3 regions of the Streptomyces sp. NPDC026515 genome follow, and region 1 is predicted to be linked to each of the others. Evidence: riboswitches for the same ligand, from Rfam matches in the RefSeq annotation. Region 1 holds a riboswitch; each other region holds the start of a gene.
The links. A riboswitch is a leader RNA that binds a small molecule or an ion and turns the genes downstream of it on or off. The one in region 1 is predicted to bind cyclic di-AMP.
Positions count from the first base shown of each region.

Region 2: linked by a shared signal. The riboswitch ahead of ACZ4O3_RS13645 (transglycosylase family protein) and the one ahead of ACZ4O3_RS22785 (C40 family peptidase) in region 1 are both predicted to bind cyclic di-AMP.
Region 3: linked by a shared signal. The riboswitch ahead of ACZ4O3_RS30400 (C40 family peptidase) and the one ahead of ACZ4O3_RS22785 (C40 family peptidase) in region 1 are both predicted to bind cyclic di-AMP.

Region 1 is NZ_JBVHQD010000010.1:241,972-245,647, forward strand. Features, by position in the region: gene ACZ4O3_RS22780 (NAD-dependent epimerase/dehydratase family protein) at 1-171, shown strand, start outside; gene ACZ4O3_RS22785 (C40 family peptidase) at 187-2,262, opposite strand; cyclic di-AMP (ydaO/yuaA leader) riboswitch at 2,271-2,445, opposite strand; gene ACZ4O3_RS22790 (DUF1996 domain-containing protein) at 2,794-3,676, shown strand, end outside.
Region 2 is NZ_JBVHQD010000006.1:111,307-114,982, forward strand. Features, by position in the region: gene eno (phosphopyruvate hydratase) at 1-447, opposite strand, end outside; gene ACZ4O3_RS13645 (transglycosylase family protein) at 837-1,508, opposite strand; cyclic di-AMP (ydaO/yuaA leader) riboswitch at 1,512-1,683, opposite strand; gene ACZ4O3_RS13650 (transglycosylase family protein) at 1,892-2,899, opposite strand; gene ACZ4O3_RS13655 (cytochrome P450 family protein) at 3,026-3,676, opposite strand, start outside.
Region 3 is NZ_JBVHQD010000016.1:155,454-159,129, forward strand. Features, by position in the region: gene pcrA (DNA helicase PcrA) at 1-602, opposite strand, end outside; cyclic di-AMP (ydaO/yuaA leader) riboswitch at 925-1,096, shown strand; gene ACZ4O3_RS30400 (C40 family peptidase) at 1,105-2,262, shown strand; gene ACZ4O3_RS30405 (hypothetical protein) at 2,436-2,789, opposite strand; gene ACZ4O3_RS30410 (C40 family peptidase) at 3,257-3,676, shown strand, end outside.

The DNA of each region.
Region 1 (3,676 bases):
CTCGGTCCGTCCTTCGGGCTCACCCAGGACTACATCCGCAAGCACCTCGGCATCCGCTTCCGCGTCGACAACAGCCGGGGCGTCCGCGAACTGGGCCTCACCTACCGGCCCGTCGAGCAGACCCTCCTGGACCACCACGCGAGCTGGCGCGCGCGGCGGCGGAGGGTCTGACCCCGACGGCCGGGCTCAGGCCGGGCGGACCACCCGGTGGATCGCCGACTCCCCGGCGTTGTAGATCGACTCCTCGCGGATGGAGGCCCCCGGGCTGGGCGCGTGGATCATCATGCCGTCGCCCGTGTAGACCCCGACGTGGCTGTCGTTGTCGAAGAAGAAGACCAGGTCACCGGGCTCGATGGCGGCCAGGGTCAGCGGGGTGCCGGCGAAGGCCTGCTCGGCCGCGGCGCGCGGCAGCGACACCCCGGCGGCACGCCAGGCGGCCTGGGTGAGGCTGGAGCAGTCGTACGAGTCCGGACCGGTCGCCCCCCAGACGCAGGGCCGCCCGATCTGCGCCCGGGCGAACGCCAGCGCCCTCATGGCCTTGCCGGGCTCGGCCGCGGCACCGGGCACGAGGAAGGAGCCGGTGTCGGCGAAGGCCGCGGGCGCGAAGACCGCGGGCGCGAAGGCGGCCGGGGGAGCGGTGGGGAGCGGGGCGGTGACCACGGGGGGCGCGGTCGGGACGGGGGCGGTGACCACCGGGGCCGCGGGGGGGAGCGGGGCGGTGACCACCGGGGGCACCGCCGGGACGGTCGCGGTGAGGAACGGGGCCTGGGCGACCTGCGCGGCGGCGGCCATCGCCAAGGGGGGCTCGGCCAGCGCGGCGGGAGCCGCCAGCATCGCCCACGGCGGGTCCGTCACGGCCGCGGGTATCACCGGCGCGGGCAGCGGAGCCTGAGGCGTGAGCATCGACGCGGCTGATCCCCAGCCGGCGGCCGTCGGCTGCGTCCCGGCCGGGTAGCCGCCCAGGTCCACGGCGGGCGCCGCGGGGAAGGCGCCGGTGCCGAAGCCGGCCGTCGGCATGGCGGGAGCTGCCGTGTCCGGGGCCGACGCGGCGTACGCGGCGGCGGGATAGGCGCCCTCCGCGGTGGCCGCCGGCGTGCTGAGGTAGGCGGCGGCCGCGTCCTGCGCGACGCCCGGGAAGAAACCGTTGTCCATCGGGCCCGGGACGGGCGCAGGCGCCTGAAAGGCGCCCGTGTCGGCGGGGTACGCGGCCTGGAAGGCGTCCGTGTGCGCGGGGGGCACCGAGGGAAGCCCGCCGGTGTCGTCCGGCATCCGGAACGTGCCCGTGGCGCCCGGCGTCATGACCCGGAAGGAGCCGGTGTCGCCCGCGCTCGCGGCCGGCATCGCACCCGTCTCAGCACCCGTCACGGGCGGGAAGCCGTCGGTGGCGCCCGGGGTCATGACGCGGGAGCCGTCCGTGTTCGCCGGGAACCGGGACTGGACGGCACCCGGGGTCATGATCCGGAAGGTGCCGGTGTCCGTCGCGGACACCACCGGGATGCCACCCGTCGTCTCCGTCACGGTCGCGGCCCGCGAGGAGCCGGTGTCGCCGTACCGCTCCGGCATGCCGGCGGGGGCCGGCCACTGCCGCGCGGGGACCTGGGCCTCGGGCGCCGGCCAGGGGGCCTGGGCCGCCTGCGGTGCCGGTGCCGGGACGGGAGCGGGCGCGGCCGGTTCGGGCGCGGCGATCGCGCGCTGTCCGGTGCGCTGGGACAGCAGCTCGCGCGCCTTGGCGATCTTCAGCTGGTACTTGGTCTTGGACGTGCCCGGCGTGGCCCGGTGCGGCGCGGCGGCGGGCAGCGCCTTGGGCGAGCTGGACGGTCCCGGGGGCAGTGCCGCGGGGGATCCGGCCGTCAGTTCCAGCGGGCGCCCCGCCGGTTCGCGGACGACCTCGATGTCGCTGTTCGCGGACGGCCCCGCGGTCAGCTCGGGCCGGGCCGCGCCGGTGCCCTCCAACTGGCCGAGCAGGTCGGCCGCCATGGCGCTGACGGGGCGTCGCGGGCCGGGACGGGCGGGCTGCCGGTCGGAGGGCAGCGCCGCCGGGACACTCGGCCCCAGCCGCGAGCGCGCTCCGTCGAACCACTCGCGGGCGATGCTGTCGAGGCCCGGGTCGTCACGCCGGGGCCGCTTGAACAGCGGGACACCGCGGGACCGCGAGCCCCCGTTCATCGCACGTGTGGCGTTGTAGTTCCCGGTGGCGTTCTCGGCCTGGTCGTAGAGGCTGTCGATCCGCTGTCGAACCTCGTCACGGCTCTCGGGCGCCATGGGGGTCGTGCTCCTTCCGTACTCCGCCGACCGGGTTAGCTGTCGGGTTCGGGCGGGTCGATCCGGAAGGCATGCCCTACGGCCGTCGCCCCTCAGGGCAGTTGGCCGATTCACCCCAGTGGTTCGGTTGGGTCCCCGGCTCCGGGAGGCCCCGTTGGGCACCGGATTGGGCGGAGGCCGCGCGGCCCGACGGGATTCGCCGGGGGGAGCCGAGCGGCTTGCCCGTCAACTTAGCCAACTTGTGTCACTCGTGTGAAGGTTGAAGTGGCTAATGTCCGATACGTAATTGTGATGTTCGTCGTAGCGTTCGAGGTGCCGGAGCGGTGTCGTGGGTGACCGGACGGCTGCTTCCTATGAGATCGCCGTGAATTCGTGGGGCCGTTGAACACGGTGGCGCCGGGCCGCGTATAGGCCGGGGGATTTCCATGTCCGGCCCGCCCGACCACGACACGCAGGGGAACGACCTTGAGACCCAACAGGCGCAGACGCCCGACCGGCGCACAACGAGCGACCTTCGCAGCGGTCGCCCTCATGCTCGGCGGCGCAACACTGGTCGCGGTGAACGTCTACGCCTCGGCCACCGAAGGCGGTTCGGACCAGCAGGCCGGGCAGACCGCCCAGGTGCTGTCCGCGCCGACCGTCTACTGCCCCGACGTCGGCAGCCGTCTGACGGACGTGCCCGACGCGGCCCGGGCCGACGTCGACGGTGAACTCGCGCAGCTGGACCAGCAGATCGCGGCCGCCTACCAGCAGCTCAAGGAGTCGGCGGCGGCGATCCGGCAGGACCCCTCTCTCGCCGACCAGACGATTCTGGGTCCGCTGAAGGAGAAGCGGTCCGAATCCCTCCAGCGCGTCGCCGACGCCATCGGCCGGGAGGGCGACCGCCCCGAGGGCCTCGACGACCTAGCCGCCTGCACCCTGCGCTCCTCGGACCAGGGCGGCGGCCAGTCGGCGTCGCCGCAGGACGGCGCCACACCGAGCCAGAGCGCGAGCGCCGGTGCCGGCGCCGGGACCGGCATCGGCGGCCAGGGCGGCAACGGCCCCGTCGCCGCCGACTACGCCGACATCACTACCGTCCAGCCCAATGTCACGACCCCGGCCGAGCAGTCCGGCGGTTCCACCGGCACCTTCTCCTCCAGCTGCGGTGTCAACGCCAACGGGCTGTTCAACTCGGACAACGTGATCGTGGCGCCGGGTGTCTCCAACGGCGCGCACCACTTCCACGACTACATCGGCAACCAGTCCAACAACGCCTTCGCCAGCGACGACGACCTCGCGAAGGCCGACACGAGCTGTGCGGACCAGGGCGACAAGTCCACGTACTACTGGCCCGTGCTGCGCCTGCAGAACGGCACGCAGGAGCGGGACGCCGGCAAGCCGGGCGGCGGCACCGAGGGCAACGCCGGGCAGATCG
Region 2 (3,676 bases), on a different contig from region 1:
CATCATCGGCACCGGCAGCAGGTGCGCGTTCGGGCCGCCCAGGTAGCGGAACAGCGGCAGGTCGCTGGCCTCGGAGGCGGCGTGCGCGACGGCGAGGGAGACGCCGAGGATGGCGTTGGCGCCGAGCGAGCCCTTGTTGTCGGTGGCGTCCAGGTCGAACATGGCCTGGTCGATCAGGCGCTGCTCGGTGGCGTCGTAGCCGACCAGCTCCGGGCCGATCTGCTCGATCACGGCGAGGACGGCCTTCTCGACGCCCTTGCCGAGGTAGCGGTTGGGGTCGCCGTCACGGAGCTCGATGGCCTCGAAGGCGCCGGTGGAGGCGCCGGAGGGAACGGCGGCACGACCCGTGCTGCCGTCGTCGAGGCCGACCTCGACCTCGACCGTGGGGTTGCCTCGGGAGTCCAGGATTTCCCGGGCTACGACGACGTCGATGGACGGCACGAGCATCTCCTTCTTGGGATGTGACGCTGGTTGTGCGGGCGCACGCGGGCCTGGTCGGCCCTTGCTCAGCCTTGCGACTAGAGCCTAACCGTCCCGGGCCCGTGAGCCAGCCGACCGACCGGCCCGTGGACACACAGACGGTACTCATTGTTCATGCACGGAACAAAGGGGGGTCCGATGAAGAACGGAAGAAGAGCGGGTCAAGGAGAGGACCGCCGCACGAGGACAAAGACAAACCCCGCTCCGGTGCGTACGGGGGAAGACGCACCGGAGCGGGGAGCCGTGGGGGACGGGGGTGGCCCTCATGTGGTCCTCACCGCGGGGACCACGGTTGTGTGAGCGCTGTGGTTCGGCCGGGCGCCGCCTGCCACTTCGGGGCGCCCGCCTCCCGGGGCCTACTTGAGGTGCAGCTGCTGGCCCGGGTAGATGAAGTCGGCGTCGTCGACGATGTCCTTGTTCAGCTTGAACAGCGCCTGCCAGCCACCCTTGACCTTGTGCTTCTCGGCGATCGAGCTGAGCGTGTCGCCCTTGACGACCTTGTACTCGCCGTCGCCCTTCTTGACCTTCTTGCCGGTCGGGGTGGTGACCGTCTTCTTGGCGGCCGGACGCTCGGCGGAGCGGGAGGCGGCCTGGGTGTCGGTCGAGCGGGTGGCGGTGCTGCTGCTCGACGAGCTGGTGCTGCCGCCGGTGTGGGCGGCGCCGGACAGGCCCGTGCCGCAGACCGGCCAGGCACCCTTGCCCTGCGCGCCGAGAACCTTCTCGGCGATCTCGATCTGCTGCGCCTTGGTGGCCTGGTTGGCCTGCGCGGCGTACTGCGTGCCGCCGTACGCGGCCCAGGTGGAGGCGGAGAACTGCAGACCGCCGTAGTAGCCGTTGCCGGTGTTGATGGCCCAGTTGCCACCGGACTCGCACTGGGCGACGGCGTCCCACTCGGAGGCGGTGGCGGCCGAGGCGGTGCCGGTGGCCATCAGCGGAGCGGCGATGGCGACACCGGTGACGCCGGCGAGCGCGGCGACGCGGGCGGCCTTGGACGGACGACGGTGCTTGCCCTTGCCGGAAAACAGCATGGAGGATCCCCTCACCGACGCCTGCGAGGTGAGCTGTCGGGTTCGGGCCGAATGAGTTGCCCGGCCGCACACCTCACGGTGCGCGGCTTCACCCCGAGCCGGACACGGCAGCCTCAACCACCGGTCCCGGCACTTACCTTGGGTCCCCCGCTCCTGCCTACGGCGCTTGACGCGACGACTGTTCCCGGGTGGCCGCTGGCAGGACTCGGCGTTGCGACGGCCGGGGCTCGTGGTGACGAGCGGCCTCGACCGTAAACAGGCGATCCGGCGAATATCAAAGATGATCAGGGCTTCTGAGACTCATCCCACACTTTCACCAAAGCGGACATTTGGCTTCGAAACAGGGCGGGTGGAAGCGTCAACTCCCGCCGGTTTCAATCCGTTTAGCTACCGAGTTTCAGGGTCTGACCGGGGGCGATGTGGTTCGGGTCGGTGCCGATGTCCGCCTTGTTGGCGGCGAAGAGCGCGCGCCATCCGCCGTCGAGGTCAAGGGAGTCGGCGATGGAGGCGAGCGTGTCGCCGTCCCGCACGGTGTAGGTGCCGGCACCCGGGGAGGCGTGACGTCCGGAAGACGTCGCACTCTGACCGTTTGTCACGCTTTCGTCCGCTGAGCCACCACGATGCTTGCCACTGCTGCCGACGGCCCCCGTGTCGACCAGATCCCAAGAGCTGCCCGTCTGCCACGAATTGTCCGAGTCGTCGGCTTCGGGAACCACGGGGTTCTCGCTCACCTTCGAGGCACCAGAGCCTTTGGATCCCGACTTGTCCGTCTTCGTGGAGCCGGTGGAGGCGCCCTTGCCGGAGTCGTCGCTCGCACTCGGGGACGGGGTGGCCGAGTCCGGGTCCGTGGCGCCCGACGCGTCCGGCGAGGAGTCGGACGAGCCGGAATCCGATGAACCAGATGAATCCGATGAACCAGATGAAGAGGACGAATCGGACAGCCCGGGGGACGAGTCGGAGGAGCCGGACGTGTCACCGGATCCGCCGAGGCCCGTGTCGACGTTCACCGAGGCGTCGTCCGAGGACAGCCCGGCGAACAGGGCACAGGTCCGCCAGGGCTTGGTGCCCTGGTCGGCGAGGATCTTCTCGGCGACGGCGATCTGCTGCGAACGGCTCGCCTGGTCCGGCGTACTGGCGTACTCCTGGCCGCCGTGCTCGTCCCAGTCGTCCTGGGACATCTGCAGGCCGCCGTAGTAGCCGGTGCCTGCGTCCATGCTCCAGGAGCCGCCGCTCTCGCACTCGGCCACCCTGTCCCAGGTGCTGCCGTCGGCCGCGTTGGCGCTCGCCGCTCCGAGGAGCGGGATGGCGATGGCCGAGCCGGTCACGCCGGCCGCGACGAGAAGAGCCGGAGCCTGACGGGGGCGACGGTGACGACCGTTCCCGGAGAGCATGCGGAAACCTTTCGAGCGACAGCGGTGACCGGCGCGACGGGTCCTGCCGACGCGCCGCACTGATGGGTGAACGTATAGGCACACGATCACTTGTCACAAGTTAATGCCGCACAGATCACGTGAAGATCACATAGTTGAACGCCGGTCATCTTTGCCGGTGGAGGGCGCCACGGGGGTGAACTCCACGGGGAGCGTGCGCAGTCCGCGCATGATGAGCCCGCCGCGCCAGCGCAACTCGCTCTCGTCCGCCGCGAGTCGCAGATCCGGGAGACGGGTGAGGAGGGTGGCGAGCGCGCTCTGCCCTTCCAGGCGGGCGAGCGGGGCGCCGAGACAGTAGTGGATGCCGTGGCCGTATCCGAGGTGCTGGTTGTCCCGCCGGGACAGGTCGAGCGTGTCCGGCTCCGCGAACCGCTCCGGGTCCCGGTCCGCCGCGGCGAGCACCACGAGGACCGGGTCGCCTGCCGCGATGCGCTGCCCGCCGATGCCGAGCGGCTCGGTGGCGAACCGCCAGGTGGCGAGCTCCACCGGCCCGTCGTAGCGCAGGAGTTCCTCCACTCCGGTCTCCAGCAGCCCGCGCTCGCCGGCGGCCAGCGAGTCCTGCAGGCGGCGGCGCTGTTCCGGGTGGGTGAGCAGGGCGTACGTGCCGTTGCCGATGAGGTTGACCGTCGTCTCGAAGCCGGCGAACAGCAGGATGAAGGCCATGGCGGCGGCCTCGTTCTCGGTGAGGTGCTCGCCGTGGTCGGAGGCGCGGATGAGTCCGGAGATGAGGTCCTCGCC
Region 3 (3,676 bases), on a different contig from region 1:
GGCGGGAAGCGCTTGGGGTCGAGGTCCAGGTCACGGCAGACCAGGGCCATCAGACGCTTGGAGTCGGCGGCGTCGTAGATCGAGAAGGAGGAGGTGAAGCCCAGCTTCTTGCTCTCCCTGCGCAGGATCCGCACACAGGCGCTGTGGAAGGTCATCACCCACATCGCGTTCGCGCGCGGGCCGACGAGGTGTTCGACGCGCTCCTTCATCTCGCCCGCGGCCTTGTTGGTGAAGGTGATCGCGAGGATCTGGCCCGGGTGCACCTGGCGCGCGCCGAGCAGGTGCGCGATGCGATGGGTGAGCACGCGCGTCTTGCCGGAACCGGCGCCGGCCACGATCAGCAGCGGGGAGCCGGCGTGCACGACGGCGGCGCGCTGGTTCTCGTTCAGCCCTTCCAGGAGCGCGGCCGGGTCCGGGGCCGGGCGGGCGGCGCCGTCGCGGTAGTAGGCGTCCCGGTCCGGGGGCGCGTCGAACTGCCCGCCGAACAGATCGTCCGGAATCGGTTCCGGTACGTGCTCGTCCTCGGGCGGCGGGGGTTCCTCCTCGCGGCCGTGCGGGGGCTGGAGGCTCGCCAGGAAGCTGTCGTCAAAGAGGCTGCTCATCGCTCTCCGAGTCTAGGGCGCCCCACCGACAACCGGTCCCCGCCCCGGAAACTCGCCCCCGTCACCCACCAGAACCAGCCCCTCACGGTCAGCGATCACGCACCGTGAGCAGGCGCGCGTCCTCCCGTCGAGGCGCGGACCACCCCACCGCCCCGGACAAGTCGCCCCATATCCGCACCGATGAGCCGATCCCGTCGGCCCGCACCGCCAAGGTCACGAAAATGTATCGGGCATATCGCACATCAACCTTCACACAGAGCACACGAGTTGGTTAGCGTGCCGGGCAGGCCGTACGACCCCCACCGGCGAACGTCGCCGGGCCGTACGGCCTCCGCCGAGTCCGGGGTGCCGCCGCGCATCCGGAGCCGGGGACCCACACCGACCTCGGGGTGAATCGGGCCCGCCCCCTCGCGGGGAACGGACCGTAGGGCAACCCTTCCGAACCACCCGCCCGAACCCGACAGCTAACTCGGTAGGCGGAGCATGGAAGGAGTCGCCCCCGTTGGCGTCGCACCGCAAGTCGCGTCCGTCCGCAACGCGCGTAGCAGGCATACGCACCCCCGCCCTCGCCACCGCCGCCCTCACCTCCGTGGCGCTGCTCTCCCAGACGGCCAACGCCGCACCTCACGAGGACGGCAAGCCCAGCCTGGAGGAGGTCGAGAAGAAGGTCGACGCCCTGTACCGGCAGGCGGAGTCGGCGACCGAGAAGTACAACGCGGCCAAGGAGAGGACCGGCAAGCAGCGCAAGCAGGTCGACACCCTGCTCGACGACGTGGCCGAACGCACGGACCGGCTCAACAAGGCGCGTGAGGAGCTGGGTTCCTTCGCCGCGGCCCAGTACCGGACCGGGGCAGCCGCTCCCGACACCTCGACCTTCCTGCTCGCGGACAGTCCGCAGGACTACTTCGACCAGACGCAGCTGATGAACCGGCTGACCTCGCGGCAGAAGGGCGCGGTGGACGACTACGCCACCCAGCAGTCCGCGACCATGGCGAAGCGGCAGGAGGCCGCCAGGAGCCTGGAGACGCTCACCGAGACCCAGGACGACCTCAGGACCGCCAAGAGCACCGTCCAGACGAAGCTGGCATCCGCGCGGGAGCTGCTGTCGCAGCTGACGGCCCAGGAGAAGGCGCGGCTGGCCGAGATCGAGAAGAAGCAGCAGGCCGAGGCGGCCCGCAAGGCGGCGGAGCTCGCGAGGCAGCAGGCGCAAGCCGCGCGGCGGGGTTCGTCGACGTCCTCCTCCGGCGGCTCCTCCTCGTCCTCCGGCTCCGCCTCCGATTCCGCCTCCGACTCCTCCTACGGGACGAAGGCCGCCAAGGCGATCGCCTTCGCCCGCGCGCAGATCGGCAAACCGTACGTCTGGGGTGCCACCGGCCCCGGCTCCTACGACTGCTCGGGCCTCTCCCAGGCCGCCTGGAAGGCCGCGGGCGTCTCGCTGCCGCGCACCACGTACGACCAGGTGAACGCCGGCACCACCGTCCCCCTCGCCGACGCCCTCCCCGGCGATTTGGTCTTCTTCTACGACGACGTCAGCCATGTCGGCGTCTACATCGGCAACGGCATGATGATCCACGCCCCCAAGCCCGGCGCCTACGTCCGGGAGGAGTCGATCTACTACGGCGGCGAGTCGATCATCCACAGCGTGGTACGGCCGGCCTGACGGGCGCGGGCCGCGCGCATTTCGCCGGGGATGACGGGCGCGGCGATGCCGGCGGCGGCGGTGGGCACGCCCTGGCCGGAGTGGCCGGGGCGGGTGCTGGTGCGGGTCGCGATGGCGGCCTGGCCGCCGGCGCGGTGGCGGCCACCCGCGCCGCGCTCAAGGCTTCCTGAGGGTCACGTCCACAGCACGGCGATGAAGATGTTCGCCACGGTCAGCAGACCCACCAGACCGAAGGCGCCCTTCTCCACCTTCTCGTCGTCCCGTTTCACGTAGACGAGCCCGAGGATCACGATCAGCAGCGCCAGCTTCACACCGATCTTGACGGTGTTGACGTGGTGGTCGTCGGCCTCGTTGAGGCCGACCAGGATGACGCCGGTCGCGAGCATGGTGAACGCGCCGTGCAGCATCCCGGGGGCGAACCGGGCCGTGCCCTGGCCCATCGCCTTCACCTGGGTGAGGAAACCGCCGAGGAGCGCGGCGATGCCGATGATGTGCAGGCCGACGAAGAGATGGATGAGTACGTCCATGGCCCCGGAGCCTAATCAGGGTCCCCTGGGGCGCGGGGCACCGGCCCCTCCCTCGGCACCCGCCACCGTCCGCCGCGCGGGGTCGCATATATGCGACCCATAGCATCCCGCGCGCCCGCTCGCCCCGGATCCGCCGCTTCGGTCATCCCACCCTGTTAAGCCGACGGCTCCGGACCGGAATCCCGGTCACATACCGTCGGGTACCGATCCGGTCACACCAATACCGTGCATCACGTCACCCAGCCGACACGCTCCGGCCTAGCGTCCTCCCCCAGGTGACCGACTCCCCACCGCCGCCCGGGCCAGGGGCGGCAGTCGGGCACCACCGCCGAGAAGGTCCGGCGGCGGCCCGCTCCCCCTGTGCGGGCCGCCGCCGGACGCGTGATCCGCACCCGCGGCCGTCAAGCGCTCCCCTGGCGCCTGTACGGGCGACACGGCGGTCGTACGAGAGGACGTGACCAGTCCAGGTGGCAGCGCACCGCAAGCCCCGACAGCGCTCGCTCAGCGGCACTACGGCCCGCACGGCCGTCACCCTCGCCCTGGCGGGCGCGGCCACCGCGACGGGCTTCGAAGGGACCGGACACGCCGAGCCGCAACTGACACCGGCGCAGGTGAAGGCGAAGGTGGACCAGCTGTACCAGGAGGCCGAGGCGGCCACCGAGAAGTACGACGGCGCGAAGGAGAAGGCCGAGACGGCCCAGCGGCGGGTCAGGGCCCTCCAGGACGAGACCGCCCGCAAGCAGGAGAAGCTCAACTCCGCGCGGGACGCGCTCGGTCTGGCCGCGGCGGCCCAGTACCGCGCGGGCGGTATCGACCCGGCCTGGCAGCTGGCGCTCTCCAGCGATCCCGACCGGTACCTGGACGACGCCGCGTTCGCCGAACGGGCC